DNA from 4 places in the Sorangium sp. So ce204 genome. Region 2 is predicted to be linked to each of the others. Evidence: riboswitches for the same ligand, from Rfam matches in the RefSeq annotation. Region 2 holds a riboswitch; each other region holds the start of a gene.

Region 1 (7,555 bases), 1.1 Mb from region 2:
TCGCCCGCCGAGGACGCGCGAGATCGGCTGTGGACCCTGATCGTGCGGCGTCACCAGCACCTCCGGAGGATCGGGTACTATTTCCACGGCGACGACTTCGAGCAGATCACGCCGCGCCTGCTCGCGCGGGCGCAACCGGCTCAAGGCGGGGGACAGCAGCAGGACCCGGAAGCGCCCGCCCCGATCGACGGCGACGAGGTCGAGCAAAGCACGGTCGGAGACGAGGCCGTGCAGCAGGGGAATCCCTAGAACACCGATTGCGTTGAAACCCGGAGAATTTTCACAGGGAGGCGGGGAGGCGGGGAGGAAGAAGAAATGAATTTCTCCCTCTTGCCGTCTCTCGCTCCCCGCCTCCCCGCCTCCCTGTGAAATTCCTGCTTTTTATCGTGGTTTCAGCCCGTTTGTCGCTCCAGCCTCGACTCGGTCGTCGACGGCATGGCCCCGCCGGTCACGCCCTCTCCTTCACGAACTCCACGAGATCCGACAGGCTCGCTCCCGTCGCGTCGGCGCGCACGCCGAGCTCCTCGGCCGGCAGGCCCAGGCGGTTGACCCAGAACGTGGGATAGCCGAACCACCGGGCCCCCGCGGCGTCCCAGCCGGCGAAGGCGACGAACGCGATCTCCTCGCGCGTGAGGCCGAACGCGTCGAGCGCCATCCGGTACGCGCGAGGATCCGGCTTGTACGTCCTCGCCCCGTCCGTGCTGAGCACGTGCTCGAACAGGCCCCCCAGACCGGAGCTCTCGATGGCGGCCCCGAGCATCCTCGGCGTGAAGTTCGACAGGAACGAGAGCCGGATCCCCGCGCCCCTCAGCGCCCGGAGCGCCGGCAGCACGTCGGGCCACGCCCGGAGATCGAGGTAGGCGCCGAGGAGCCGCGCCCGCTTCTCCTCCCCGAGATCGAGCGCCAGCGCGCGCTCGGCGAACACAAGCGCATCCGCCGTCACCTGCCAGAAGTCGGCATACTCGTGGGACGCGACCCGGAGCCACGTGTACTCGAATTGCCGGGCGCGCCACGCCTCGCTCAGCGATGCCCCCTTGCCCGGACAGAGCTCCTCCGCGAGCGCCGCGATCGGGCGCGGATCGAAGATGGGAAAGGCGTCGAAGGCGACCGCCTTGATCTTCGACCCGGCCGCCGGCCGCGGCGGCGCCGGCCCGTGCTGCGCGGCACAGGAGGTGGTCCCGGCCGGGGCAGAGCCCAGGAAGCCCGCCGCGGCCGTGCCGGTCACGCGGTGGAGAAACTCACGACGATTCGTCAACATGCCAGCCTCCATCCGATCTTCCGACGTGAACCACGCGACCTGCGAGCGCGCGAGCGCGCGAGTGCCTGGGTGCGCGGGGTCGCGGGTGCGGGAACGCACGCGGGAGAGCATGCGCGGTCCGCCGTTGCCCGGGGATCCGCCATCGACGTAGACTCGCCATGCACCTTTGCATGGCGCGGAGCGCTCTCCGGCAGCAGCGCCCCGCGCCCCGGAGCCATGCTCGACTGGGACGATCTGCGCTACTTCCTCGCCGTCGCGCGGCACGGCAACCTCTCCGCCGCCGCGCGCGTCCTGAAGGTCACCCAGCCGACCGTGGGGCGGCGCGTCGCGGCGTTCGAGCGGCGCCTCGGGGCGAGGCTCTTCCAGCGCTCGCCGTCGGGGTTCGCGCTCTCGGCCGCGGGCGAGAGCGTGCTCGGCCACGCCGAGCGCATGGAGCAGGACGCGCTCGCCGCCGAGCGCGCCGCCGCCGGACGCGACGCAGGCCTGAGAGGCCACCTCCGTATCACCGCGTCCGAGTGGCTCGCCACGCGCGTCCTCGGGCCGCTGCTCGTCCCGTTCCTCGCGCGCCACCCCGCCATCTCCGTCGATCTCATCGCGGACGCGCGGTGGCTGAGCCTGCCGCGTCGAGAAGCGGACATCGCCCTTCGCCCCGCCGCGTTCGAGCACCACGAGGTCTTCCAGCGCGAGGTCGCGCGGATCGGGTTCGGGCTCTATGCATCGGAGACCTACCTCGCCGAGCACGGCCCGCCGGACTGGGGCCGGCAGTGCGAGGGCCACGCCCTCGTCACCATGAACGACGAGCCTCCGGCGATCGCCGACCTGTCGTGGGTGCGCGCCGTCGCCGCGAAGGCCCGCGTCGCCGCGCGCACCAACGGCCGCGAGCCCCAGGCGACGATGGGGGCCGCCGGCGTCGGGCTCGTCTGCCTGCCCCGCTACCTGGGCGACGCGACAGCCGGCCTTTGCCTGCTCTCGCCGCCCTCGCCGCCGCCAGGGCGCAAGCTGTGGCTCGGGGTGCACCGCGACACGCGCGGGGTGCCGCGCGTGAAGGCGCTCGTCGCGTTCGTCGCCGACGCCCTCGGGCCGCTCCGGAGCGCCCTCGACCCCGGCGCGCGGCCGCGCGCGTCAGGCGGCGAGCGCCCCCGCTACCGGCCCTGATCGCGCTGGCACGCCCTGAGCTCCTCGAACGGCGCGTCGCACGTCTGGGGCAGGAAATCGGTCCTGCACTCCGGATCGCGCCCGCTCACGCAATCGAAGAGCGACGCGATCGACGGCGCGAGGTACTCGCAGGGGATATGGTTCACGGAGGCGATGGTCTCGCCCATGCAATCGAAGAAAGGGGCGGTCAGCGCGTTGCACGGGCGCTGCACGGAGAGCAGGTCGGCGCAGCGCTCGGCACACCGGAGCTCCGGGCACGTGACGCCGTCGAAGAGCGTGCAGAAGAAATCGCACGAGGCCCTCTGCTCCTCGACAGAGGCCCCGCCGGAGCTCGCCGACTGCGAGCCCCCGGCTGCGCCGGCGCCCCCGGCGCCGTCGGAGCTCCCGGGGAGCCCGTCGACGACGACGGCCCCGCCGCAAGCACCCGCCCCCGAGAGCGCGATCAGCGAAGCCAGGAAAGCGAAGATCAGCGTCGTTCTCATCAGGGCATCTTATAACGCGGCAGGCACGGCAGCGGCGCGCGTCGCACGTTCCGCGCGCCCCGATGGCCAGCGCGGCAGGCACGGCAGCGGCGCGCGTCGCACGTTCCGCGCGCCCCCGCCGCTCACTCCACCGCCTGCGATTGCTCGATCGCGTCCTCGCGGCGCTCCCGGCGGTTGCACGCGAGCACCTTCTTGCGGACGCGCACCGCGTCGGGCGTGACCTCGACGAGCTCGTCGCCGTCGATCCACTCCATCGCCGTCTCGATCGTGAGCAGCCGCGGGCTGGCCAGGAGGACGTTCTCGTCCTTGCCGTGGTTGCGCACGTTCGACAGCTTCTTCTCCTTGATGACGTTGACGTCGGTGTCGTTCGGCCGGTTGTGCTCGCCGATGATCATCCCCTCGTAGACCTCGACGCCGGGGACGATGAAGAACATGCCGCGCGGCTGCAGGTGGTGCAGCGCGTACGGGGTCGCCACGCCGACGCGATCGGCGACGATGGCGCCGGTCGGGCGGCGCATCATCGGGCCGCCCCAGGGCGCCCAGCCGTCGAACATCGTGTTGAGCAGGCCCGTCCCGCGCGTCGCCGTCAGGAACTCGCCGCGGAAGCCGATGAGCCCGCGCGACGGCACCCGGAACTCGAGGCGGGCGCGGCCGAAGCCGGGGTTCGTCATCTTCACCATCCGGCCGCGCCGGGAGCTGAGGCGCTCGGTCACGATGCCGACGTAGGTGTCCGGCACGTCCACGACCACGAGCTCGAGCGGCTCCATCACCTCGCCGTCGATCTCGCGCGTCACCACCTCGGGGTTCGAGAGCTGCATCTCGTACCCCTCGCGCCGCATCGTCTCCACGAGGATCGCCAGCTGGAGCTCGCCGCGGCCGAGCACCACGAACGTGTCGGGCACCTCCGTCGGCTCCACCCGGATCGCGAGGTTCTTCATCGCCTCGCGCTCGAGCCGCTCCTTCAGGTGACGGCTCGTCAGGAACTTCGACTGCTTGCACTTGCCGGCGAAGGTCGACGTGTTGACGCCGATCTTCATCTTGATCGTCGGCTCCTCGACCACGATGCGCGGCAGCGCCTCGGGGTGCGCCGGATCCGTGATCGTGTCGCCGATCGTGACCGCGTCGATCCCGGCGATCGCGATCACCTCGCCCGCGACGGCGCTCTCGACCGCGACGCGCTTCAGCCCCTCGTAGGCGTAGAGCATCTTCACGTAGCCGCGCGACTGGCCGCCCTCGGCGAGGAGCGCGACGTCGGCGCCGGACCGGGCGGTGCCGCGGACCACGCGGCCGACCGCGAGCCGGCCCACGTACTCGTCGTGGGTCGTGTTGCAAACGATGACCTGGAGCGGGCCGTCGGGGTCGCCGGAGGGGCCGGGGACCCGCTCGAGGATGGTCTCGAAGAGCGGCTCGAGGTCCTTCGCCTCGTGCTCGAGCTCGCGCTTCGCCTGGCCGAACTTCGCGATCGCGTAGAGCGTCGAGAAGTCCATCTGCGCGTCGCTCGCCTCGAGGTCGCAGAAGAGGTCGAACACCTCGGAGAGCACCTCGTGGGCGCGCGCGTCGCTCCGGTCGATCTTGTTGATGACCACGATGACAGGGAAGCCGCGCTGGAGGCACTTCGAGAGCACGAAGCGCGTCTGCGGCAGCGGGCCCTCGGCGGCGTCGACGAGGAGGAGCGCCCCGTCGGCCATCATGAGCGTGCGCTCGACCTCGCCGCCGAAGTCGGAGTGGCCGGGCGTGTCGACGATGTTGATCTTGACCCCGCGGTACCGGATGCTCGTGTTCTTCGCGAGGATGGTGATGCCGCGCTCCCGCTCGAGGTCGTTCGAGTCCATGACCCGCTCGGCCACGACCTCGTTCTCTCGGAAGGCGCCCGACTGGCGCAGCATGTGATCGACGAGGGTCGTCTTCCCGTGGTCGACGTGGGCGACGATGGCGATATTGCGGAGATCGTTACGGGGCATATACGGCGGCGGCCGTGTAGCACGCGACCCACGGAGGAGCGAGCCCATCCTCGCTAGAGCCCGAACGTTCGGCCTGCACGGGGGCCGCGCGTCGAGGCGCTCGGATGAGGAGCGCGAGGCGCGGGAGCGGCGCGCGCCGAGCGGGCGAGGGGAGCGGTAGCGATTGACAGCCGGAGGCGCGCGGCCATAGGGTGCGCGCCGCGCTGGTGCCCGGGCGTTCGCCTGGGCCGAAGAGGGAACCCGGTGAAACTCCGGGGCTGCCCCGCAGCGGTAAGCGAGAACGACCTCCACCCCATGCACTGGCCCGACGAGGGCTGGGAAGCGGTGGACAGTAGGGAGCCGGTCAGACCGGAGCGCTCGCGAGCCCGAAGACCTGCCAGCGCCCGGCGGCGGGAGACATCCGGCGCCGGTTCGACCTGGGAGCCTCGAGGGAGGCGGTGAGGTCCGAGCCGGTGCAGCTCTGCCTCTGCCACGTCCCGGATACCGAACCGCCCCCCGCGTCGCCTTCCGGTCGCCCGCGGGGGCGAGAGGTCGGTCCAGCGCACCGTGCGATGGCCAGCCATTTCGTCCTCGCGGAGCTCGACGCGAGCGGCCCGACGCCGCTCCGCGCGATTGCGGCGAAGGAGGACACGAATGCTGCGCGAGACGGTCACTACGAGCCACGGGCACCGCCATCCATTTCATCTGCTCGCCGCGTTATCCATGGTGCTGGCCGCCGCGCGGCCCGCGCGCGCCGAGGGCCTCGCCCCCGAGTCGCCCGCTGCCCCGCCGGAGGCCGCCGCTGCCCCGCCGGAGGCCGCCGCTGCAGCGCCCGCCGGCGAGGGCGCGCCCGCGGGCGACGCCGCGATCGAGGTCACGATCCAGGCGGAGAAGCCGGGCAGCGAGGCCGCGTCGCGCGTCTCCGTCGGACACCGGGAGCTCGAGCTCAGGCCGAGGCTCCGGCCGGGCGACCTCCTCGAGGCGGTCCCCGGGCTCTTCGCCGTGCAGCACGCGGGCGGCGGCAAGGCGAACCAGTACTTCCTCCGCGGATTCGACGCGGACCACGGGACCGACGTCGCCTTCTTCGTCGACGGCGTGCCCGTCAACATGGTCAGCCACGGCCACGGGCACGGCTTCACCGATCTCTACTTCATGATCCCGGAGCTCGTGACAGGGCTCGACGGGTACAAGGGGCCTTATTACGCGAGCATCGGCGACTTCGGTACGGCGGGCGCCGTCAACCTGCGCTTCGCCGAGAAGCTCGAGGAGAGCCACGCGCAGGTCAGCCTGGGGCAGTACGGTATCCAGCGCGGCCTCGTCATCGCCTCGCCGGATCTCGGCGACGCGTGGCGCGCGGTGGCCGCGGCGGAGATCTACCGGAACGACGGGCCGTTTCTGAGCCCGGAGCGGCTCGAGCGCTTCAACGTGTACCTGCGGGCCACGCACGATCTGGGCAACACAGGCAAGGTCCAGATGACCTGGATGTCGTATGGATCGACCTGGCACGGCTCCGGCCAGATCCCCGCGCGCGCCGTGTGCGGCGAGGGTGAGCAGGGCGGGTTGAACCCGCCGCCGTCGGCGTTCGGACAGCCGTGCATCGACCATTTCGGCGCCGTGGATCCGACCGAGGGCGGGGCGACCGAGCGGCACATGGCGTCCGTCGCGACCTCGATGGCGTGGCGGGACGCCGATCTGAGCGCGCTCGCCTACCTCGTCCGCTACCGCTTCACGCTGTACTCGAACTTCACGTTCTTCAGCGAGGACCCCGTCCACGGCGACCAGATCGAGCAGAACGACGACCGCGCCGTCGGGGGCGCCGATCTCCGGTTCCGCCGGCAATACGAGATCGGCGGGGCGAGGTTCACGACCTCGCTCGGCGCGCAGATCCGCGCGGACGCGATCGACAAGTCCCTCCACCACGACGAGGCGCGCGATCGGATCGAGGAGAAGAGCAGGACCCACGTCGACGAGAGCCAGATCGGCGTTTACGTCGAGCAGGACGCCCGGCTCCGGCGCTGGCTCCGCGTCGTGCTCGGGGCGCGCGCGCAGTGGATCGACGTCAACGTGGACGATCCGGGCGAGGACCTCGAGGCGGCGGGGAACAGGTCGAGCGGCGCCCGGGGACAGATGCAGCTGCTCCCGAAGCTCACGGCGATCGTGTCGCCCGCCGAGGGGGTTGATCTGTTCGCCCACTTCGGGCGGGGCTTCCACTCGAACGACGCGCAGGGCGCGGTGCTGGGCGAGGGGGCGGCGACGCTGATCACGCCCGCGACGGGCTACGAGGTCGGCGTGCGGGTCGCGCCCCTGCGCGGGCTGTCGCTGAGCGGGGCCGCGTTCCTGCTCGACCTGGACTCGGAGCTGGTCTGGAGCGGCGACGCGGGAGCGACCGAGGCGTCGGGGCAGACGCGGCGCTACGGGATCGAGATCGGCGGGCGCTACCGGCTCGGGAGCTGGCTCTTCGCGGACGTGGACGCGACCTTCACCCGCGCGCGCTTCCGCGAGAACGCCGGCAACGCGAGCGCGGTCGCCCTCGCGCCGACCCGGACGCTGACCGCGGGCGTCGGCGTCCGCCCGACGTTCGGCGCGTTCACGCCGTTCGCGGCGCTGCGGGTCAAGGCGATCGGCGCGCGGCCCGCGACCGAGGACGAGTCGCTCACCGCCGAGGGGTTCACGGTCGTCGACGCCAACGCCGGGCTGCGGTGGAAGAACGTCGAGGTGGC
Region 2 (7,555 bases):
GCGAGCGCGCGGAGCACCTCGAGGAGCTCGTGGCGGCCGAGGGGATCGAGCCCCGAGGTCGGCTCGTCGAGCAGGAGCACCGCAGGCTCGTTGATCAGCGCCTGGGCGATGCCGACCTTCTGGGCCATGCCGGTGGAGAAGCCGCGCAGGGGGCGGTCCGCCTCGCGCTCGAGCCCGAAGCGGCGCAGGAGGGCGCCGGCGCGCGCGGCCGCGACGTCGCCGGGCAGCGCGAACATCGCGGCGATGTAGTGGAGGAAGCCGCGCGCCGTCATGTCGGGGGGCAGCGAGTACGACGCGGGCAGGTAACCCGCGTTCCGCCGGACCTCGAGCGTCTCGTGGACGACGTCGCGCCCGAGCACGCGCGCGGTGCCCGCGGTGGGCCGGGTCAGGCCGAGGAGCATGCGCAGCGTCGTGGTCTTGCCGGCGCCGTTGTGCCCCATGAAGCCGAAGATCTCGCCTGCCGCGACGCTGAAGCTCACGCCGTCGACGGCCGTGACCTTCGCGAAGCGCTTGCCGAGCGCGTTCACCTCGATCGCCTGGTTCATCGCTTGCTCCTTGCGCGCGACGCGGTCGCGCGCTGCTCCGTGGGGATCGCCGTCGTGGAGGTCGTCTCCGTGGGGGTCGCCGCTGGACGCGCGGCCAGGCCGGCGCGAAAGATGTCCGCGATCGCGTCGAGCGTGCGCTCGCCGGCGAAGGCGCAGAACGACGTGATCAGCCCGATGTGCTGGGGCGCGAAGCGCAGCACGCCGAGGACGAAGGGGATCGCGTCGCGATCGACGTCGGGCCGGATCTCGCCGCGCGCGATGCCCTCGTCGACCCAGCCGTTGATCTGGGCGATCTGCGCCTTCGCGGCGGCGGCGCTCGCGGCGTCGTCGAGCAGGCGGAGCGCGCGGAGGTCGGGATCCTCGCGGAGGAGCTTGCCGAAGAGCGGCTCGGCCGCCTGCTGTCGGTAAGCGAAGCGAAGGGTCCCGACGAGCCGATCGAGCGGGGATTCCAGGCCGAGCACCTCGGCGGCGAAGCGCGCGCGGATCGTGGCGAACGCTTGCTCTACCACCTCGCGCAGGAGGGACTCTTTGTCGGCGAACTCGAGGTAGAGGGCGCCCTTTGCGCAGCCGGCCTCGGCGGCGACGGCGTCGAGGTTGGTTCCCTTGAAGCCGCGCTCGACGAAGTGGCGCTTGGCGGCGTCGAGGATCCTGGTGCGCCGCGCAGGGTCGCGGGGTCTGTCGGGGCGGCGGACGGGCACAGAACTCATATGACTGAACTGGACATATAAGTCAACTCGGGCGGTCCTGGCGCGGGGCGTGGGCAGGGACCACGACGGCCGAGGTGGCGCGCGGGCTGCGGGGGAGGCTCCGCGCGTCGGCGATTCACGCTCGAGGGCGGCGCCCGGCGCCGCGCCTCACTGCATGATGTCGTCGACGAGCCGGGCCACAAGCCGGTCGCCGAGCAGGTGCTCCTCGACGAGGTCCTTCGCGTCCTCCTCGCGGACGCCGCGGTACCAGACCCCGTCGGGGTAGACGGCGACCGTCGGCCCCTCGCCGCAGCGCCCCATGCACGACGTCCTCGTCACGCGGATCTGCTGCTGCTGGCCGGCCTGCTTCACGAGGCGGCGCACCGACTCGAGCAGCGCCAGGCTGCCGCGGTCGACGCAGTCGGCGTTGCCGCAGACGAGCACGTGCTTGCGCAGCGAGCGGTGGGCGTGCGGGTGGTTCGACGCCTGCGTGTGCGTGAGCGTGTGGCGCACGCTGTAGAGCATCGCCTTGAGCCCGCCGACCTCCCGGGCGAGCCCCGGCAGCGCGGTGCGGTACATGCACGTGTCGCAGGGGAGCGGCGCCTCGCCGGCAAAGGCCTGGCGCGCGCGCTCGTCGATCAGGCCCTCGAGCGCGCTCGACCGGCCGAGGTGCGGCGCGAGCGACGCCCGGATCCACGGGTACGTCGACGAGAAGCGGTCGACCTGCTCGGCGAGCTTCGTCATGAGCCGCCCGGCGAAGAGGAAGTAGGGGACCACCACGACGCGCTCCGGCCGGTGCCGCGCGACCCGCTCGAGCGTCTCCTCGACCGAGGGCCGGGTGACGCCGATGAAGGTCGGCTCGACGAGCTGGAGCCCGCGGCCCTCGCCGATGAGGCGCGCCGTCTTGCAGAAATCGCCGTTCGCGTCCGGGTCGCTCGACCCGCGCCCCACGACGACGAGCGCCGACCGGGCCCGCGCGGCCGGGTCGTCCGGCAGCGCTGTCGCGGCGCGCTCGAACGCGATCTGCGCGAGCGCCGGGTGCACGCCGAGCGGCCGCGCCGCCGAGAACCGCACGCCCGGGTGCGCGGCCCGGGCCCGCTCGAGCGCGAGCGGGATGTCGTTCTTCACGTGCCCCGCCGCGAACAGGAAGAGCGGCACGACCGCCACGCGGGACGCCCGCGCCGCGAGCGCCGCGAGCGCGTCGGCGAGGTGCGGCGTCGCGAGCTCGATGTAGCCGTGCTGCACGGCGATCCCGGGCCGCGCCGCGGCGTAATCGGCCACGATCGCCTCGAACTCGGCGTTCGACGCGGCGTCGCGGCTGCCGTGGCCGATCAGCAGGAGACCGTCGTCATGCACGCGAGCGCCTCCTCCAGGGTGAGCGGGAGGCCGGCGCCGCCCCGCGGCGGCGCGGGGCTCATCCGGGTCCAGAGCTCGGCGACCCACGGCCGCCGCACGCGCGCCCGCGCGAGGAGCTCCCCCCGCGCGAACACCTCCCGCGGCGGCCCATCCGTGAGGACCTCGCCGTCGCCCAGCAAGACCGCGCGCGAGGCGAAGAGCGGCACGAGATCCACCGCGTGCGTCGCGGTGACCAGCGTGGTTCCCTGCTGCTCGGAGAGCGCGCGCAGCGTCTGGCACAGGGCGAGCTCGCCTTCCGGGTCGAGCCCCGCGGTCGGCTCGTCGAGCAGCAGCACCCGCGGCTGCATCGCCAGCATCCCGGCGATGCACGCGCGCTTGCGCTCGCCGAAGCTCAGCGCCTCGATGGCCCGATCGGCGAGGTGGGCGATCTGCACGGCGGCGAGCGCCGCCTCGGCGCGGCGGCGCGCCTCGGGCGCGGGCAGGCCGAGGTTTCGCGGGCCGAACAGGACGTCGTCGAGGAGCGTCGCGCCGAGCAGCTGGTCGTCCGGGTCCTGGAGCACGAGCGCGGCGCCCGCGGCGACGGCGTCCGAGGGCGAGCCCACGCGGCGGCCCGCGATCTCGACGCCGCCGCCGGGCGCGGGGAGGAGCCCGACGAGCGTCCTGAGCAGCGCTGTTTTGCCGGCGCCGTTGCCGCCGAGCACCGCGACGGACTCGCCCTCGGCGACGTCGAGGCGCACGTCGCGCAGCACGGGCTCGCCGCGCCGGTAGCCGAGCCGGGGGGCGCGCAGCGCGATCATCCGGCCTCTCCCGCGGCGACGCTGAGCCCGAGGGCCGCGAGGGCGGCGGCGGCGAACGCGACGTTCGCGGCGGGCGCGCTCGTCCTCCGGTCGGCGACGGGGAGCTTCCCCTGGTAGCCGCGGAGCTGCATCGCGAGCGCGGCGCTCTCGGAGCGCTCCAGCGTCCGGAGCGCCACGACGCCCGCGACGGCGCCGGCCGAGCGCGCGGCGGCGCCGGGGCGGGTGAACCCGCCGCGGAGCGCGGCGGCGCTCCACGCGCTGTCGGCCGCGCGCTGGAGCACGCCGGCGAAGCGCCGCGCCAGCGCGAGCAGCTCGACGAGGGCCGCGGGGACGCCGAGCCCGGCGAGCGCCGCCTCGATCTCGGCGGGCGCGGCGGCGCCGGCGAGCCACCGGAGCACCGCGGCCGCCGCGAGGACGCGCGCGCCGATGGCCACGGCGCGGTGGGCCCCCTCGGCCGTGATCGCGTCGGCAGGGAACGTGGCGCCGGGGAGGAGCGGCGCCCCCGGCGTGAGCGCGAGCGCGAGCGCCGCCGCGACCGCTCCGATCCACGCGGCGGGCGCGGCGGCGCGGACGACGGCGCGCGCCGGCGTGCCCTGGAGGCGGAGGGCCGCGCACGCGAGGACGAGCAGCGCGGCCGGCGTGACGGGCGAGCGCGCGCCCGCGGCGACGCAGCACGCGGCCACGGCGGCCCCGAGGCGGAGCCGGGCGTCCACGTCGCGGAGCCGCGCGGGCGGGTCAGTCCGCACGGAGGCCTTCGCCGCCGGCCTTGCCCGCGGGCGCGCCCGCGCGCTCGACGAAGAGCACGCGCGAGAAATAGCCGAGGGCGAAGCCGGCGAGGAGCCCGGCCCAGAGGAACGCGAACAGCAGGAGGTCGCCCTCGAGGCCCGCGAACAGCGGCCCCGTGTCGTGGCGTCCTGCGTCCTCCGCGACGCGGCGCACAACGGCCTCGTCGACGCCGTCCCAGGACGCGTTGCCGCAGGCGGCGAGCCAGAGGGAGGCGGCGAGCTGGAGCGCGCGCTCGCACGCGACGCGCGCGCGCCGCCCGAGCGGCGCTGGGGCCGGGCGCTGTCCGAGCCGCCGCGTCACGACGCCCCCGGGGCGAGCCGGACGACTTGGAGCCGGTCCAGGATGTCGGGCCGCCGGGCGCGCAGGAAGGCGAGCGCCCCCGCGGTCATGACGCCCTCGAGCAGGCCGAGCGGGAGCTGGGTGGGGACGAAGGCGAGGGCGACGCCCGTGAACATGGACGTCACCGACCCATCACCCGAGAGCCCGAGCGCGAGCGCGAGCGCCGTGGTGGCGTAGGTTGCCCAGTCCGAGGTCACGCCCGCCAGGAACCCCGCGACCCAGAGGTTCGCGCCGCAGCGCCGCGCGAGGTGGAAGGCGAAATATCCCGTGAAGGCGCCCGCGATGCCCATCGACGCGACGTCGGCGCCGAGCGTGGTGAGGCCGCCGTGCGCGAGGAAGAGGGCCTGGATAAGGAGCGCCACCACGGTGACGAGCACGGTCATCCAGGGGCCGATGAGCACCGCCGCGAGCCCCGTGCCGCACGGGTGGGAGCAGGTCCCGGCGGTCGGCACCGGCACGGGCATGCACGAGATCGCGAAGACGGCGGCCGCGACGAGGCCGACGAACGGCTTGTAGAAGACGTCCTGCTGGGTGCGGCGCCGGAGCAGGTGGAGGGCGATCGCGACGAAGGGCAGGGCGAGCGCGTTCCAGACGGCGCACCAGCCGAGCGGCAGGACGCCCTCCGCGAGGTGCATCGCGGCCGCGGGGCGGGGCGCGAGGAGCGTCCCCATGAACACGATGGCGATCGACAACGCGCGGCCGTGAAGACCGATTTTGGCGCTCCGGGTGAAGTCCGCACCCGAACGCCACGAAGACGTGCGCAAGCTGCACCTCGTGGGAGGCTCGGGTAGGTCTCCCGGCTCATGGGTTCAGGGAGCTGATCGAGCTCCCAGCGCTGCGTCCACCTTCCCAGGCCTCTTCCAATGGGGCCCAGTGGTCTTCGGAGGCAGCTCCCCACTCACGGTGGCGGGACCGCGCCGGTTTTGCACCGGCTTCCCTGTTATGCCCCGGAGGGCACCCGAGGAATGGATTGTCAGGCCGGTGCTCGGTAATCCCGTTTCGTGCCCGGCGTCAAGGACGTCGCGCCCCGATCGCGGACGAGGTGCTCGGCGGGCGCGGCGTCGGCGCGGCGGTGACGCCTGCGCTGGTGGGCACCCCGCCCTCGGGGGCGCCCGCCCTCGGGGGCGCTGCCGAGGCGCACGAGGCCATCGCTGCCGAGGGGCGCCGCGCGCCCGTCGGCGCCCCCGATCGAGCGGGCATGCGCGCCGACGAGCGATCGAGGCCCTGTCATGTGTGATGGCCGAGGCCGAGAAATTGACCCAGACGCATCACGCGAAGGGTCGTCGATCGACACGTCTTGAATTATGTCCCCCTTAGATAAAACCTGTTTACTTTGTCGCCGCGCGGGCGCAGCCCCCGTCTCGGTCTGGGTCTGTACGAGGGGCTCTCGTGCGCTTGAATATCGGCGCCGGCGCGTTCCTTCCGCAGTGTGCTTTGTTCGTCCTGGCTCTTTACTCGGGAGCAGGTGTCCGGTGCACGGCCTGCTGCCTCGTGGCCTCTCTTATTGAAGAGAGCAGGGATTTCGTGTTCGCTCGCCTCGGAATGCGAGACGAACGCAGCGCTGGGCGCTGTCTCTGGTGGATGGGTATGCCCGGCTCGAACGTGAATTCCCGCAGATCGGGTGTGTGTGGGTCGCGCGCCCGCCTGGCCGCCTTCGCGCGTGGAGCGTTCTGCTCGCTCGGCGTGCACGCGTTGCACTTTGTTATCGACAACGCGCTTGCGGATGCCACAATCTGACTACCGCATGCGCGCCGGCGCGGACCCCCCAGCCCGGAGCGCATGCGGTCTTTCTTCTGCACCGTGGCGGACGTTCAAGACTCCGGCGCGGTTTCCCTGCCGCGGTCATTCTGGGCCCCCCCTCCAGCGTGATGCGCGGTATTTTTTTGCCGTCGAGCGCGTGGTACGCGCCTCGCGCCTCGCGAGCCTTTACTTGCCCGTGAACGTTGCCTGCGATTTCGCCAGGAACGCTTTCATTCCGAGCTGTTGATCTTCGCTGCCGAAGAGCGCGGCGAATGCCTGGGCTTCCAGCTCGTTGGCGGCGGCGAGGTCGAGGCTCTCGCCGCGCAGGAGGACGCGCTTGGCGGCGGCGACGGCGAGCGGTCCGCGCGAGGCGATCTTGAGGGCGGTCTCGCGGGCGCGCGCGAGCAGATCGGCTGCTGGGAAGACGGCGTTGACGAGCCCGATCGAGAGCGCCTGCTGGGCGGTGATCATGTCTCCTGAATAGACGAGCTCGCGCGCGCGTCCTGGCCCGACCCGTCGCAGCAGCCGCTGGGTCCCGCCGAACCCTGGGATGACGCCCAGGTTCACCTCGGGCTGGCCGAGCTTGGCGCCTTCGGCGGCGTAGATGAAGTCGCATGCGAGGGCGAGCTCGCAGCCGCCGCCCAGCGCGAAGCCGTTGACGGCGGCGATCACGGGGAAGGGGGCAGTCTCGATGAGCTCTGCGAGCCGGTGGCCTGCGTCGGCGAACCGCTTCGCGGCGATGCTGTTCATGGCCGCCATCTCGGCGATGTCGGCGCCGGCGACGAACGCCTTGCCGGCGCCGGTCAGCACCGCCGCGCGGACCTCGTTGCCGTCGGCGGGCGCGAGGAGGTCGCGGAAGGCCGCGGTGAGCTCGCCGAGCACGGCGGGGTTCAGCGCGTTGAGTTTGTCGGGCCGCTGGATGGTCACGGTGGCGACGTGACCCTCGCGCTCGACGGCGACGAACTGGAGCGTCCCGCGGGCCCCCGGCTGCTGTTCTTGAGCGGTCATGGATCGTGGTTAGCAGCGCCCCGGGCCGGGGGGAAGCGCCTGCCGCGGGCCAGGGAGGGCGTCATTCCGTGTCCGTCCGATCCCGCCGTGTCGAGGCCGTTGCCGAGCCGACGAGCGAGCGATTTCCAACCGAGCGATTTCCAGAGCATGTCACGCGCCTGTTCCGGGACACGGCCCGTCGCTCGATGATCCGAACTCACCGCTTGACTGCGGATGCGCGCGACATGACGGCCCTGCCACGAGCCCGCGTGCGATCGCAGTGAGTCGGGCAGACCGCCCGTCCTCCGACCCGCACACC
Region 3 (7,555 bases), 5.4 Mb from region 2:
AACACGCTCCGCCCCGGGAGCGGAAACCCGACGACATCCGTGCGCCGCGCGTCCAGGAGGTCCGCGACGCGAGCTCTCACCGCAAGGTGCCCGCTGAGCCACCTCGCCTCCGCGTCGAGGTCGAGGGTCGCTTGCTCCGCGATCACGCCGAGGCCGGCGGGGTCGGCGTACCGGCTCGACTGGTACACGGCCCGGAGCTCGCCCGACGCGCCCGAGAACACGGCGCCGCCCGGGCGCTTCCACTCGGCGTGCAGGCGCGGCGCGACGACGAGGCGCGAGCGGAACGGGAGGAGGTCGTTCCTCGTCGTCCGCCCCGGCGTCGTGTCCCGCGGATCGAGCAGCGTCGCCGCGATCTCGGCGCGGAGGAACCGGGTCACCTCGACCCCGGCCAGGAGCTCCGCGCCCACGACGCGGGCGCGGCCGACGTTGTACGGGCTCACGTAGCCCTGGCCGGACTTCTCGTAAGCGACGAGCCCGGAGACCACGCTCCCGAACGCGAACACGTCGAGGAAGGCGCCGCGCAGCACGGCGCCGCGCCCCGTCTGCGCCCGGATCCCGGCCTCGATCGTGGCGCCCGACTCCGGCTCGAGCGCCGCGTTGCCGTGGACGACGCCGGAGACGCCGTACACCTCGCCGAGCGTCGGGACGCGGACGTAGCGGCCCACGGTCGCGAGGAGCCGGAGCCGGTCGCTCCCCACTTCCACGCCGACCCGCCCGGTCGGGACGAGCACGTCGCAAGGGCGCTCGCGGTCCGCGCCGGTGGCGTGGCACTCCCCGCTCGCGAGGGCGTGCAGCGCGAGCCCCTCGCCGAGGCGCGCCTCCGCGCTGACGGCGCCGCGCGCGAACGAGCGCCGCGCCCGCGCGACCGGCACGTCGTCCGGCGCGCGCGAGATGCCCTCGCGCGCGACCGAGAGCACAGGCCGCACCCGGAGCCGGTCGGCGAAGGAGAGCGTCGCCCCGAGCGTCTGCTCCAGGCGGCGGCCGGCGAGCCGGAGCTCCGGCGTCTGCAGCGCGAGCTCGAAGAGGGGGTCGTGGACCTCCGACCGCGCCTCGATGAACGAGGTGCGCGCCTCGAGCGTGTGCTGCGCCTCTCCGCCGAACGGCACCCGCGCCGCGACCGACGCCAGCGCGCGCCGCGACTCCCCCCGCGCCTCGCGGGACGGCAGGAGCGCGAGCCTCGGCACGCCCTGCTCGCGATCGGTGCCGTTCGCGATCACGTCGACGATCGCGCCGCCCCCGAGCTCGACGCGCGCGAGCGCCCAGGCGTCGATCGTGCGCACGTCGGCGTTCTGCCGGCGCTCCAGGGTGTCGTCGCTCTCGTCAAAGAGCGTCCCGCGATCGTCCACGAACGCGTAGCGGTTCTCCGCGGCCTCGGCGCTCACCCCGACGAGCGCGCTCACCGGGCCCGCGCTGGCGCCGGCGAACGCCCACCCGCGCCGCGCGCCGAGCGAGCCCGCCATGGCGCCCGCGCCGGCCGTCGTCCGGGAAGGCCGCCGCGGCTCGAAGAAGATCGCGCCGCCGGGGCCGAGGCGGTCGGCCTCGATGGGCGCGTGGCCGCGGTAGATCTCGATGCGCTCGATGAGCCAGAGGGGCACGAGGGAGAGATCCGCCGTCCCCACGACGTCGTCGTTCAGGCGGACGCCGGCGAGGTACACCGGCGTCTGCGTGGCGGTCGCTCCCCGGAGGGCCGCTGTCGCCGGCCCGCCGAAGCCGCCCGTCTCGATGATGAGCACGCCCGGCTGCGTGCGGAGCACGTCCGCCGCCCCGAGCCCCGCGCCGGTGAGGCGCTCGCGGCCCAGCACCGACCCCGCGACGGACCTGTCCTTGGGCGGCGCGGGCGCGCGCAGGTGATCCCCCTCGACGCGCACCTCCAGCGGGTCCGGCCCCGGCGGAGCGGCAGCGCGACCGCCCTCCTGCTCGGCCTCCGGCCTGCGCGCATCGTCGGCGCGGGCGGCCGGCAGGGCCGCCACGGCGCTGCAGGCGGCGAGCGAGAGCCAGCACGCCACGCCAGCGCTCCGGCGCCGCCGCGACCGACGATCCGAGGAATCAACCATTCACGCGCCGCCTGCCCGCGTCGACCCAGCGCTGCTCCGGGTGAGCCGAGAGCCGAAGCGAGGGGGCTGCGTGACGGGCCGCGACACCGCGCGCGAGCGAGGTGGTCTAGGGCCTGGGCGCCTTCCCCTCGAAGGCTCAGGTCAGCGCGCGCCGGCGCACCGGCGCGCGCACCTTCGGCAGGTCTTCGGACTCACGGGCGCTGCGGCCGTCGCCGGTCGCTCTCCTACACATCACCGCTTCCCAGGCTGCTCTGGTGCGTGCCCAGTGCTTCTTGGTGATGGTCGTTCCCGTTCACCGCTGCGGGGGCAGTCCCGGATTCTCACCGGGTTCCCTTTTCAGCTCGCCCGGTGATGGCCGGACGAGCACCGATGGCGGGGCGACTCGTCGCACCCGTCACGCAGGATGTCAACGCAGAAGCGAAGACCCGGAGCGCCCCGTCCACAAGCCCACCGGCGACGCACACCCGAGACAGAACCGGGAGTCCCTTGACAGTCGTGCACGCGCGTGCCATGAGTCACTTGAAACTGATTTTCTTTATCAGTTATCAGGAACGAGCGGCCAGAGACCTGACGTCCAGCGCCCGATGACCTGAGCCCACGTGGCTCTCGACGCCCATCGGAGCTGAATGTGACGAGTTCCATCTCGATACCGGCCGCTGTCGCGCTGCCCGCGGTGAACGCAGGGCAGCTGTTGAAGCAATACACCCCCGAGTCGGCGTTCTTCTTCGCGTCGCCGACACGCACCCTCCTCGCGCAGGGCGTACACGACATGATCCTCGAGCCGAACGGCGCGGATCAGGGCGACCGCCTCGCGGACCGCGTCACGAGGGTGCTCGCGTCGGCGTCGAGGGCCGGCGCCGGCGCCGGCCAGAACCTCCCCATGGTGGTCGGCGCGGTGCCGTTCAACAGCACGTCGCCGGCGCACCTCATCGTGCCGCGGGCGATCCAGAGCGCGGGCCCGCTCAACCCCACGTCGGAATCGCCGCGGGCGCACCTGCCGATCACCGTCCAGGAGCTGCGCCAGGTCCCGGAGCCCCGCGACTACGTGCGCGGCGTCGAGACGGCGGTGGGCCTGATGCGGTCCGAGGCGCTGAGCAAGGTGGTCCTCTCCAGGATGCTGGAGATGGTCCTGCGGGAGCCGGTCGATCTCCGCCTCGTCCTCCAGCGCCTCTCGCAGCAGAACCGGAACGGCTACACCTTCGCCGCCAACCTCTCGGATCCCATGGCGGGGCTCTCCAGCGCGGAGCGCGGCGTCGCGACGTCGCGCGCGCGGACGCTCCTCGGCGCGAGCCCGGAGCTGCTCCTGTCGCGCTCCGGGCTCCGGGTGATCGCCAATCCGCTCGCCGGCTCCGCGGTCCGCAGCCCCGACCCCGACGAGGACCGCCGGCGCGCGATCGCCCTGCTCGCGTCCGAGAAGGACCGGCACGAGCACGCGATCGTCGTCGACGCCGTCGCCGCCGCGCTCCGGCCGTTCTGCCGGCGCCTGAGCGTCCCCGACGAGCCCTCGCTCACGCAGACCCCGACGCTGTGGCACCTGTCGAGCCGGCTCACCGGGGAGCTGCGCGATCTCTCGATCTCCTCGATGAAGCTGGCCACCGCGCTGCACCCGACCCCCGCGGTGTGCGGATACCCGACGGACCGCGCCCGCGAGGCCATCGGGGCGATCGAGCGGTTCGATCGCGGGTTCTTCACGGGGCTCGTGGGCTGGTCCGACGCCAGCGGCGACGGCGAGTGGGCGGTCGTCATCCGCTGCGCCGACGTCGCGGGCCGGGCGCTCCGCCTCTATGCCGGGGCCGGGATCGTCATCGGTTCGAACGGCGAGCACGAGCTCGCCGAGACCACCGCCAAGCTCGGGACGATGCTGAACGCGCTCGGCCTCGACCAGGCGCCGGAGAAGGCATGAGCGCTCCGGAGGAGAGCCGGCCGGCGCCCGCGCAGGCGCGACCACAGGCGCTCGACGGCTGGACTCCGTGGCCGGCCGCGGTGGCCGATCTCTACCGGCGCGCCGGCTACTGGCGCGGCGAGACCTTCGGGCGCCTGCTGCGCGAGCGGGCCGCGCGGCACCCGGATCGGATCGCGCTCGTCAGCGGCGATCGCCGGCTGAGCTACGGGGAGCTCGATCAGCGCGCCGATCGCCTCGCCGCGGGCCTCTTGCACCTCGGGCTCCGGCCGGGGGATCGCGTCGTCGTCCAGCTCCCGAACATCGCGGAGTTCTTCGAGGTGTGCTTCGCGCTGTTCCGGCTCGGGGCGCTCCCCGTGCTGGCCCTGCCCGCGCACCGGCGCGCCGAGATCGCGTATTTCTGCGAGCACACCGAGGCGGTCGCGTACGTCATCGCCGACCGGGACGGCGGGTTCGATTACCGCGCGCTGGCGAGCCAGCTCCGGCGCGACGTCAGGACCTTGCGGCACGTGCTCGTGGCCGGCGATCCGGGCGAGCACACGGCGCTCTCCGGCCTGGACCGGGAGCCCGTCGCGCTCCCGGAGCCCGCCGCGGGGGACGTCGCCTTCTTCCAGCTGTCCGGCGGGAGCACGGGCGTACCGAAGCTCATCCCGCGGACGCACGACGACTACCTCTACAGCGTGCGGGCCAGCGCGGAGATCTGCGGGCTCGACGAGGGCAGCGTCTACCTCGCCGCCCTCCCCGTCGCGCACAACTTCACGCTCAGCTCACCCGGGAGCCTGGGCGTTCTCCACGCCGGCGGCCGCGTCGTGCTCTGCCGCCGCCCCAGCCCGGACGAGGCGTTCCCGTGGATCGAGCGGGAGCGGGTCACGCTGACGGCGCTCGTGCCGCCGCTGGCCTCGGTCTGGCTGGAAGCGGCCCGGGCGGCGCGGCACGACCTGTCGAGCTTGAGGGTGCTCCAGGTGGGCGGCGCCAGGCTCCCCGCGGAGGTCGCGCGCCGCGTGGGGCCGACCCTGGGCTGCAAGGTGCAGCAGGTGTTCGGGATGGCGGAGGGGCTCGTCAACTACACCCGCCTCGACGACCCCGACGCGATCGCGCTCGAGACGCAGGGCCGGCCCATCTCGCCCCACGACGAGGTCCGCGTCGTGGACGACGACGACCGCGACGTCGAGCCCGGGCAGGTCGGTCACCTGCTCACGCGAGGGCCCTACACGATCCGCGGCTATTACAGGGCCGACGCGCACAACGAGAAGGCGTTCACGCGCGACGGCTTCTACCGCACGGGTGATCTCGTGCGGCGGACCCCGGAGGGCTACCTCGTCGTGGAGGGCCGCGCCAAGGATCAGATCAACCGCGGCGGCGAGAAGATCGCGGCCGAGGAGGTCGAGAACCACGTCCTCGCCCACCCGGCGGTGCGCGACGCGGCGCTCGTCGCCATGCCGGACGTCCACCTCGGCGAGCGCTCGTGCGCGTTCCTCGTGGCCCGCGGGCAGCCGCCGCCGGCGAGGGAGATAAGCGCCTTCCTGCGCGAGCGCGGCGTCGCCCAGTTCAAGGTGCCCGATCGCATCGAGTGGCTCGACGCCCTCCCGACGACGAGCGTCGGCAAGGTGGACAAGAAGGCGCTCCGCCGCTGGATCGCCGACAGGCTCGCGCAGGGCGCGCGCGCCTGAGAGGACAGCGCGGGCCCAGGCGGCGCAGCGACGCCCGCGGCCCGTTCCATCGACAGGAGCGCTGCGATCACGAGAGAGAGAAGAGAGGAACGACCATGGCCATCCCCCGCATCCAGACCTATCGCATGCCACGAGCCGAGGAGCTCCCGGAGAGCCGGGCGTCATGGCGGCCGGATCCGGGGCGCTCCGTCCTCTTGATCCACGATATGCAGGAGTATTTCCTCGGCTTCTACGACGCGAGCGCGTCTCCGATGGTCGAGCTGATCGAGAGTGTCCGCCTGCTCCGGGAGCGGTGCGCGGCGAGCGGGATCCCGGTCGTCTACACGAAGCAGCCCGCCGAGCAGACGAGGGCCCAGCGCGGTCTGCTGACGGATCTCTGGGGGCCCGGGCTGACGCAGCAGCCCGACAAACACGAGATCGTGCGCGAGCTCGCGCCGGGAAGCGCCGACACCGTGCTCACCAAGTGGCGCTACAGCGCCTTCCAGCGGACGGAGCTCCTGGATCTCCTGCGCCGGTGGGGCCGCGATCAGCTGATCGTGTGCGGCGTGTACGCGCACATCGGGTGCCTGCTGACCGCGTGCGAGGCGTTCATGAACGACGTCCAGCCGTTCCTCGTGACCGACGCGACCGCCGATTTTTCCCGGCAGCAGCACGACATGGCCATCGCCTACGTGGCGCAGCGGTGCGGCGTCGCGCTGCCGACGAGCGACGTCCTGGCCGCGCTCGCCCCCCGCGAGCGGACGAGCGCCCCGCAGCGCGACGCGGCGGCGCCGCTCAGCGCGACGCAGGACCGGGCGCCGTGGGTCGAGGGCCTGCGCGGCGACGTCGCCGAGGTCCTCGACCAGCTCCCCTCGGCGATCTCCGATCGCGACAGCATCCTCGATCTGGGGCTCGACTCGATACGGCTCATGACGCTCGTCGAGCAGTGGCGCGCCGCGGGGATCGACGTCGCGTTCGTGGATCTCGCCGAGCTGCCGACGCTCGGGCACTGGTGGGAGCTCCTGTCGACCCGGCTGCCGCGCGAGGCGAGACCAGCGCCCCGGCACCGCGCGGAGGCGCCCCTCCAGGAAGCCGCCCGCTGACCGGCCGAGCTTGCCAGACGACGGCTTCCCCATGGCACAGGTCAGCATGAATCAGGTCGCGACATCCCCACCCAGGACGGTGGCGCGCACCCCGCCGCGCCTCCTCGAGGTGCTGCGCACGACCGCGATCTCCCCCCGCATGCGGCGGATCACGCTGGGCGGCGCGGCGATCGCGGGGTTCCCCGCGCGCTCGGGCGGCGCGCACATCAAGGTCTTCTTCCCGCGCGGCGACCAGGCGGCGCCGGAGCTGCCGACGCTGGGCCCGGACGGCCCCGTCTGGCCTCCGATGCCGCGGCGGCCGATCACGCGCACCTACTCGGTGCGCAGGTACGACGCGCAGGCCGGCGAGCTGGACGTGGACTTCGTCCTGCACGGGGACGACGGCCCCGCGTCGCGGTGGGCCCACCACGCGAGGCCGGGCGACCGCATCGGCATCGCCGGGCCGGGCGGCCCCGATCCGATGCTCGGTCCCGCGGACTGGTACCTCCTGGCCGGCGACCTCTCCGCGCTGCCGGCCATCGGCGCGCTGCTCGAGGCCCTGCCGGAGACGGCGCGCGGCCACGCCATCGTCGCGGTCCCCGACGCGGCGGACGTGCAGGAGATCGATCGCCCGCCGCACGTCGCGCTGACCTGGATCTACCTGCAGGGCGAGCACGCCCCGGGCCCCCGGCTCGAGGCGGCCGTCCGCTCCCTCGAATGGCCGGAGGGCCGCGTCTTCGCCTGGGTTGCGGGTGAGTCGTCGTCCGTCGTGGCGATCCGCGATCACCTGCTCGACGAGCGCGGGCTCGGGCGCGAGGCGCTGTACGCGATCCCCTACTGGAAGGCGAGCCAGTCCGAGGAGGCGTACCA
Region 4 (7,555 bases), 5.4 Mb from region 2:
TCCGCGCGCGGCGCGCGTCTCGTCGAACGCCGGGTGCCGCCCCTTCTCCGCCGCGAGGTCCGCGGACGTCGAGAGCGCGTTGTAATACACCTCCTCCGAGATCCGCCTGGAGAGCTCCCGCGCGGCCGGGGCGTCGAAGGGCAGGCGCATCTGGAAGAACACGTCCTGCAGGCCCATGAGCCCGAGCCCGACGGGCCGCCAGCGGAGGTTCGATCGCCTCGTCGAGGGGATGGGGTAGTAGTTGAGGTCGATGACGCGGTCGAGCTGGCGGACCGCGGTCCGCACCGTGCGCGCGAGCTTCTCGAAGTCGAACGCGACCGCGCCGTCCGCCAGCGTGGCCGTGTGGCGCGCGAGGTTGATCGAGCCCAGGTTGCAGACGGCCGACTCCTCGTTCGAGGTCACCTCCAGGATCTCGGTGCAGAGGTTCGAGAGGTGGACGATCCGGCCCGGCAGCGCCGTCTGGTTGCAGGCGCGGTTCGACTTGTCCTTGAACGTCATCCAGCCGTTGCCTGTCTGCGCGAGCGTGCGCATCATCCGCGCGTAGAGCTCGCGGGCCTTCATCGTCTTCTTGGCGAGGCCCGCCCGCTCGGCCTCGACGTAGCGACGCTCGAACGCCTCACCGTAGAGATCGGGGAGATCGCGCGCGTCCTTCGGGTCGAACAGGCTCCATTCGCCGTCGGCCTCGACCCGCTTCATGAAGAGGTCCGGGACCCAGCTCGCGAGGTTCAGGTTGTGCGTGCGCGCGGCCTCGTCGCCCGTGTTGTCGCGCAGCGAGAGGAACTCCTCGACGTCGGCGTGCCACGGCTCAAGGTAGACGCAGCACGCGCCCTTGCGCTTGCCGCCCTGGTTCACGGCCGCGACGGACGCGTCGAGCGTCTTGAGCCACGGCACGATCCCGCTGGAGTGCCCGTTGGTGCTCTCGATGAGCGAGCCGCGCGAGCGCACGCGGTGGTAGGCGAGCCCGATGCCGCCCGAGAACTTCGAGAGCATCGCGACGTCGGTGTAGCGCTGGTAGATGGTCTCGAGGTGATCGTCCGGCGAGTCGAGCAGAAAGCAGCTCGAGAGCTGCTCGTGGCTCGTCCCGGAGTTGAACATCGTCGGTGAGCTCGGCAGGTAATCGAGCGACGAGAAGAGCCGGTAGAGCTCGACGGCCTGCGCCGCCGTCTCGGACAGCGCGCACGCGATGCGCAGGAAGAACTGCTGCGGCGTCTCGAGGACGAGGCGCGTCTCGGGGTGCTTCAGCAGGTAGCGGTCGTAGAGGGTCCGCAGGCCGAAGTACTCGAGCTCGTGATCCCGCCTCGGCTCGATGGCGTCGTTCAGCTTGCGGGCGTTCTGCGCCACGAAGCCGTGGAGCCGATCGTTGATGAGGCCCAGCCGCCGCCCCACGGCGACGGACTGCGAGAAGGCGTGGATCTCCTGATTGCGGACCTCCTTGTCGATGTACGTGGCGAGCAGGCGCGCCGCGAGCTTCGCGTACTGGGGCTCATCGGCGATGAGCGACGCCGCCGTCTGGATGGAGAGCTGATCGAGCTCGCGCGTCGTCGCGCCGTCGTAGAGGCCGCTGATGGTCTTTGTCGCGACGCGGAGCGCGTCCACGTCGGACAGGGCCGCGCACGAGCGGCTCACAGCCCGTACGATCTTGTTGACGTCCACGGGCTCGCTCGACCCGTTCCTCTTCTTCACCCGCATCGTCGTGTGCGGGGGCGTCTCCTCCGCGCCGGCGCTCGTCATGGCGGGCGCATGAGGTGCGTGGAGTGCGTGGGGGGCGTGGAGCGCGCGCAACGGCGCCGCGCCGTTGCTCTTCACCAACGGTTCGTTCAGCATGGCATCCTCCTCGTGCTCGTTCCGAGCGGTCCCGGACCGCTCGCGTCGATGCCGCGAGAGCGAAGAGGCCAGCCGATGCGCACGGGTGCGCCAGGCTCTTTGGAGGAGCCCTCGGACCGACCGCTCGCCCCCGCGGGCGAAAGGAAGACAGCGCGGGAGGGGGTCGGAACCGGGACAAGCGCGAGAGTCTGCGCCAGCTCGGACCTACCCGCCTCCCGCGAGGCTTCCAGGTCAAACCGGCGCCGGATGTCTCCCCAGCGCAGGATGTTGGCAGGTCTTCGGGCTCACGAGCGCTCCGGCTCTCGCCGGGTTCCTACGGTCCACCGCTTCCCAGCCCGAGGGCCAGTGCGCGTCGTGGAGATCGTTCTCGCTTACCGCTGCGGGGCAGCCCCGGATTCACACCGGGTTCCCTTTTGAGCCCGGGCCGAAGCCCGAGGCACCAACATGGGCACTACATATGGTGGTGCAGTGAGCCGGTCAAGCGAGATGTTGTGGGGGGAGCTCCGTTGCTCGGTTGCACGCTCGATTGCACGCTCGATTGCATGCGCGGCTGCGTGTTCATTGCACGCTCGGTTGCCTCGGTTGCATGGTCGGGCGGTCGACGCACGCTGGCCTGGCGGCGCGCGCCGTGGCGGGCCACAACCCGGGCATATGTCGCTCAGCGAAGCGCGTCCGGCCGATCCGCTCGACGACCTCGTCGCGCTCCTGCGCGGCAGGCGGATCGTGGCGCTGACGGGCGCGGGGTGCAGCACCGAGTCCGGCATCCCCGACTATCGAGGGCCCGAGACGCGGCGCCGCGCGCGGAACCCGATCCAGGGGCGGGAGTTCTGCCGCTCGGCCGAGATCCGGCAGCGCTACTGGGCGCGCGCCGTGATCGGCTGGGAGCGGTTCTCCAGGGCCGAGCCGAACCCCGCCCACCGCGCCCTCGCGCGGCTCGAGCACGCGGGGCAGCTCGAGGGCCTCATCACGCAGAACGTCGACGGCCTCCACCAGGCCGCGGGCAGCCGTCGCGTCATCGAGCTGCACGGGACGCTCTCCGAGGTCGCCTGCCTCGCGTGCGGCGCGATGGAGCGGCGCGCCGCCCTCCAGGAGCGGCTCCTCGCCCAGAACCCCGGCTGGTTGCGCCTCACGGCCGACCTCGCCCCCGACGGCGACGCCGACCTGCCCGCCGAGCGCGTGGCGGGCTTCCGTGCGCCGCCGTGCCTCCGCTGCGATGGGCCGCTCAAGCCGCGCGTCGTCCTCTTCGGCGAGAACGTGGCCCGGCCGATCGTCGACGCGGCGTTCGCGCTGGTGGACGCGGCGGACGCGCTCCTCGTCGTCGGCTCGTCGCTGGCGGTCTTCTCGGGCTACCGCTTCGTGCTGCGCGCCGCGCAGCGAGGCATCCCGATCGCCATGATCAACCTCGGCGCCGCGCGCGGCGAGGAGCTCGGCGCGCTGAAGATCGAGGCCCGCGCCGGCGAGGTGCTGCCGCGCCTCGCCGAGGCGCTCGGCGCCGGCGCGACCGCGGCGCCGCGCTGAGGCGCCGAGCGCCGGCGCACGCGCGGCGCTGGCATCAGCCGCGCCGGTACATCACGTCGCTGCGGAGGACGTACTTGCTCCCCCGTGTCACGGCGGCGCCGCGGTGGAGCCGGCGGTGCTCGAACAGCAGCGCCATCCCGCGCTGCGGGGCGATGCTCCGGCCGCCCCAGAAATCGGTCGTGCCGCCCTCGAAGTCGTCGTTCAGGTAGATCATCGCGGTGAACAGGCTCCGCTCGCCGTCGGATCGCACGAACGACCCGTCGCCGTGCCAGTTGAAATATTCGCCTTCGGTGTAGCGATAGTAGCGGAAGCGCTCGTTCAGCCCGACGGCGCGGTGGAGGCCGAAGCGCGGCGGCATCCAGGGCGCGAGCCGCTCCCAGAGGCTCGCGGCGAGGTCCGGATCGTCGATCATGACGCGGCCGTTCCTGCGCACCTCGAGGTTGATCACCTCGGTGCCTCCGATCGGCGCCTGCTCGAAGCCGCGCGCCTCGGCGAGCGCGATGAAGGCCTCGCACTCCTCGGGCGACAGGACGTTCGTCACCGTGAAGATGCGGAGATCGTCGGTGTAGTCGGTGCACTGGGCGGTCCGTTCGGCGTGCAGGGTGCTCATGCGTGGAGCGTGGGTTCGGGCGGACCGGATCCGGAAGGGCGGGATCCGGGCAGGACCGGGCAGGACCGGGCAGCGCGGTGGACAGGAGAGCGCCCCATCGCCGATGATCGAGCGCTCGCACCGATGGCACGGGTCTCCAGGGCGGGCCGCGGCGCGGAGCCCGCGGTCCGCTTCAACCACACGCTCCTCCAGCGGGCGCGGCTCGATCTCGACCTGACGCAGGAGCAGGTCGCCGCGTCGATCGGCGTCGACGTGCGGACCTACCGCCGCTACGAGTCGGGCGCCGTCAACGATCCGCGGCTCGGCTTCTCGGTCCGGAGCCCGTCCCGGCGGCGCATCCTCGAGCGGCTCGGCGCCGAGCTCGGCCTCGCCGAGGCGGAGCTGCTCGTCGTCGAGGCCGAGGCCGAGGCCGCGCCGGCGGCGGATCCCGCCGCAAAGGAAGCGGGTGCGGCGAGCCAGGCCGCGGAGGCGCCCGCCGGGGCGGGGGAGGCGCTCCACGAGAAGGCAGGGGAGAAGGCGCCGGCCGGCGCGCCCGCGCCGTCGCGGGGAGCCGCCCCGGCGTGGCGCCCGCTGCACGCGCACACGCTCCAGCGAGCGCGGCACTTCGTCGGGCGCGCCGAGATCCTCGATCGGCTCGCCGCGTGGGCCGGCGGCTCGCCGCCGCGCCCCCGGGTGATCGCGCTCCTCGGCGTCGGCGGGGCGGGCAAGACGGCGATCGCCGAGCGCTTCCTCCAGGGGCTCGGCGACGCACCGCGGCCCGGCGGGGTGCTCGTCTGGAGCTTCTACGACGACCCCAGGACCGAGGCGTTCCTCGACCAGGCGGCCGCCTACTTCGCGCCGGGCGCGGGCGCCTCGGGCCTGGCGGCGCCGCGGCCCGAGGCGCCCGGAGAGCAGCTCGCGCGGCTGAAGGAGGCGCTGGGGCGGGGGCCGCCGCACCTGCTCGTGCTCGACGGGCTCGAGACCGTGCAGGCCGAGGGGGGCGCAGGGCGCGCGCACGGCGAGCTCCACGACGCGCTCCTCCGGCGGCTGCTCTGCGCGATCGCGTCCGGGCTCGGCGGCGCGCGGGCGCTCGTCACGTCGCGCTTCGAGCTCGCGGATCTGTCCGCCTGGGCCGAGGGCGGGCTCGCGACGATCCGGCCCGAGCCGCTCTGCGAGGGCGACGCCGCGTCGCTCCTGCGCCGCTGGGGCATCCGCGGCGACGACGGCGCCCTCGGCGCGCTGTTCGAGGCGACGGGCGGCCACGCGCTCTCGGTCGCCGTCGTCGGCTCCTACGTGGGCGCGTTCCTCGGCGGCGACGCGGGGCGGCTCTCCGCGGCGCAGGCGGCGCACCTCGCCGGGGCCGAGCAGGACGACGTCCTCGCCCGCCGCCTGAGCTCGGTGCTGTCGGCCTACGCGCGCGCGCTGCCGCCGGGCGAGCGGGATCTTCTCGCGCGCCTCTCGGTGTTCCCCGGCGGCGCGGGCGAGGAGGCGCTGCTCCAGCTGGTCCGGGCCGGCGGCGAGATCGCGGGCGCCATGGCCGGGTGGGGCGCCGCGGAGCTCGCGCGCGGGCTCGCCCGGCTCGAGCGGCTGGGGCTCGTGTTCGCGGCGCGCCCGGGCGAGCGCTGCTACTCGACGCACCCCTTCGTGCGGCAGCACTTCAAGTCGCTGCTCGGCGTGTCGCCGGAGCGCGTCCACGCCGCGGGGAGCGCCGCGCCGCCGCCGCGCCTCGACGAGGCGCCGCGCCGGGCGCCGCGGGAACGCGAGGCGGTCGACGCGTACGAGGCCATCCTCACCGAGCTGCTCGGCGCCGGGCGCGCGGGCGAGGCGTACGAGATCTACGCGCTCGCCCTCGGCGGCTTCGCGCACCTCGGGCTCAAGCTCGGCGACATGGCCCGCGGCGCCCGCATCCTGCGCGCGTTCGCCGGCGGCGACGACCCCCGCGGCATGCCCGCCTCGCTGCCCGCGCGGGTGCGCGCCTCGCTCGCGTACGACGCGGGGCTCTACGCGGGCGCGCTCGGGGATCTCGCGTTCGCCTGCGCCTGCTACGAGGCGCACAACGAGATCGCCGGGGCGCTCGCCGACCCGGCCCCGATCGCGACCGGCCTGCGCACGCTGGCGTACACGGAGCGGCTCCGGGGCGATCTGACCGGCGCGCGCCGCCTGCTCGAGCGGTCGGCGGAGATCGCCGGCGGCGCCGCGGGGGGCGCCCGTCGCGCCGCGGCCCACGTGGACCAGGTCCACGCCGTGCGCGCGCTGGCGCTGCTCGCCGCGGTGCTGCACGACCTCGGCGAGGTCGACGCGGCGGGCGAGCGCTTCGCGCGCCTGCGGGCGCTGGGCGACGCGCCGGTGGCGCGCCGCGCGCTCTGGGAGGCGGAGCACGCGCTCGCGCTCGGGCGCCGCGACGAGGCGCGCGAGGCCACGGAGCGGAACATCGCCGAGTGCAGGCGGAGGGGCTGGGAGGGGCACGTCGCGCACGGCCACACGCTGCTCGGCCTCGCGCTGCTGGACGGCGGCGACGGCGGCGACGGCGGCGGCGGCGACGTCGCGCCGGCCGAGGCGCACCTCGTCGAGGCGCGCCGCTGGGCTGCCGCGACGGGCGAGGTGGAGGTCGCGCTGCGGTGCCACGAGCTCGCGGCGCGGATCGCGCTCGCCGCTGGCCGGCTCGACGACGGCGCGCGGCAGGCGCTGGAGGGGCTGCATGTCGCCGAGGCGTGCGGGTTCGGCCCGTTCCGCGCCCGGCTCGCGGTCGTCGCCGCGCGGTGCGCGCTCGCGCGCGGCGCGGGGGCGGCGGCGTCCGCGACGGCGCTCGCCGACTCGTCGGTGGCGTGGGCGGGCGAGGACGCGTGGGCGAGGGCGGACGCGCTGCACTGGGCGGGCGTGGCGCGCGCGGCGGCGGCGCGCGGCGAGGAGCGCGCGCGAGGGCGGGAGCTGCTCGCCGAGGCAGCGGCGCTGCGGGCGCGCCTGCGCCACCCCGGGGCCGGAGCGTCGCGGGAGGCGCTCGCGCGGCTAGAACGACAAACGGGTTGAAACCGCCAGAAGAGAGCAGAATTCGAACCGCCAAGGCGCCAAGGACGCCAAGAAAATCACAAAAATCTTGGCGTCTTATGGCGCCTTGGCGGTTCACTTCTCGCTCGATCAACGTGATCGGTTTTCTAGGCGGATGAGGGCGTGGCCCGCGCGCGCGCCGGCGACGAACGGAGCGCCGCGGGCGGACACTCCGCTGCTCGCTGTCGGGATCGTGCCCGCGAGGGGGATTTCCGGGCTCCGCGTTACGAGCGCGGGATAACGTGCCGTGAATCGCGGGTCGCATGCGAGCGGCCGCGCAGTTGCGCTGTTTTCCTTGCCAGGAGCGACCATGTTCCACCGATGTCCCAAGCTGACGATCTCTCTCGTGCTCGCCCTCTCCACGGCGCTGGGAGCACCGGGCTCCGCGAACGCCGAGCCAGTGATCATCGAAGGAGGTCCTGTAGCGCCGCTCCCCGCCGAGGGAGGAACGGGCCTGTGCGCCGCGCAAAGGCCATCGTCCGCGCCGGATGTCGACTTCTGGGTTCCGACGGGCGAAAGCGCGGGCTTCATCGAGAAGATGAGCGCGTTCTTCGACGCGGGGGAGGAAGAGCTCGTGAG

The links. A riboswitch is a leader RNA that binds a small molecule or an ion and turns the genes downstream of it on or off. The one in region 2 is predicted to bind cobalamin.
Region 1: linked by a shared signal. The riboswitch ahead of WMF22_RS05150 (TonB-dependent receptor) and the one ahead of WMF22_RS01380 (energy-coupling factor ABC transporter permease) in region 2 are both predicted to bind cobalamin.
Region 3: linked by a shared signal. The riboswitch ahead of WMF22_RS21465 (TonB-dependent receptor) and the one ahead of WMF22_RS01380 (energy-coupling factor ABC transporter permease) in region 2 are both predicted to bind cobalamin.
Region 4: linked by a shared signal. The riboswitch ahead of WMF22_RS21450 (ribonucleoside-diphosphate reductase subunit alpha) and the one ahead of WMF22_RS01380 (energy-coupling factor ABC transporter permease) in region 2 are both predicted to bind cobalamin.

The regions. Positions count from the first base shown of each region.
Region 1 is NZ_CP150317.1:1,402,517-1,410,071, forward strand. It holds gene WMF22_RS05125 (hypothetical protein) at 1-249, shown strand, start outside; gene WMF22_RS05130 (haloacid dehalogenase type II) at 449-1,258, opposite strand; gene WMF22_RS05135 (LysR family transcriptional regulator) at 1,475-2,413, shown strand; gene WMF22_RS05140 (hypothetical protein) at 2,401-2,895, opposite strand; gene typA (translational GTPase TypA) at 3,018-4,904, opposite strand; cobalamin riboswitch at 5,044-5,251, shown strand; gene WMF22_RS05150 (TonB-dependent receptor) at 5,490-7,555, shown strand, end outside.
Region 2 is NZ_CP150317.1:351,031-358,585, forward strand. It holds gene WMF22_RS01350 (ABC transporter ATP-binding protein) at 1-545, opposite strand, end outside; gene WMF22_RS01355 (TetR family transcriptional regulator) at 542-1,252, opposite strand; gene WMF22_RS01360 (CbiX/SirB N-terminal domain-containing protein) at 1,400-2,587, opposite strand; gene WMF22_RS01365 (energy-coupling factor ABC transporter ATP-binding protein) at 2,563-3,384, opposite strand; gene WMF22_RS01370 (CbiQ family ECF transporter T component) at 3,381-4,130, opposite strand; gene WMF22_RS01375 (hypothetical protein) at 4,120-4,470, opposite strand; gene WMF22_RS01380 (energy-coupling factor ABC transporter permease) at 4,467-5,180, opposite strand; cobalamin riboswitch at 5,279-5,486, opposite strand; gene WMF22_RS01385 (hypothetical protein) at 5,552-5,746, shown strand; gene WMF22_RS01390 (enoyl-CoA hydratase/isomerase family protein) at 6,436-7,257, opposite strand.
Region 3 is NZ_CP150317.1:5,771,872-5,779,426, forward strand. It holds gene WMF22_RS21465 (TonB-dependent receptor) at 1-2,006, opposite strand, end outside; cobalamin riboswitch at 2,214-2,440, opposite strand; gene dhbC (isochorismate synthase DhbC) at 2,683-3,957, shown strand; gene WMF22_RS21475 ((2,3-dihydroxybenzoyl)adenylate synthase) at 3,954-5,624, shown strand; gene WMF22_RS21480 (isochorismatase family protein) at 5,720-6,706, shown strand; gene WMF22_RS21485 (siderophore-interacting protein) at 6,753-7,555, shown strand, end outside.
Region 4 is NZ_CP150317.1:5,761,381-5,768,935, reverse strand. It holds gene WMF22_RS21450 (ribonucleoside-diphosphate reductase subunit alpha) at 1-1,824, opposite strand, end outside; cobalamin riboswitch at 2,077-2,283, opposite strand; gene WMF22_RS21445 (NAD-dependent protein deacetylase) at 2,476-3,342, shown strand; gene WMF22_RS21440 (prolyl hydroxylase family protein) at 3,377-3,952, opposite strand; gene WMF22_RS21435 (helix-turn-helix domain-containing protein) at 4,076-6,958, shown strand; gene traA (outer membrane exchange protein TraA family protein) at 7,287-7,555, shown strand, end outside.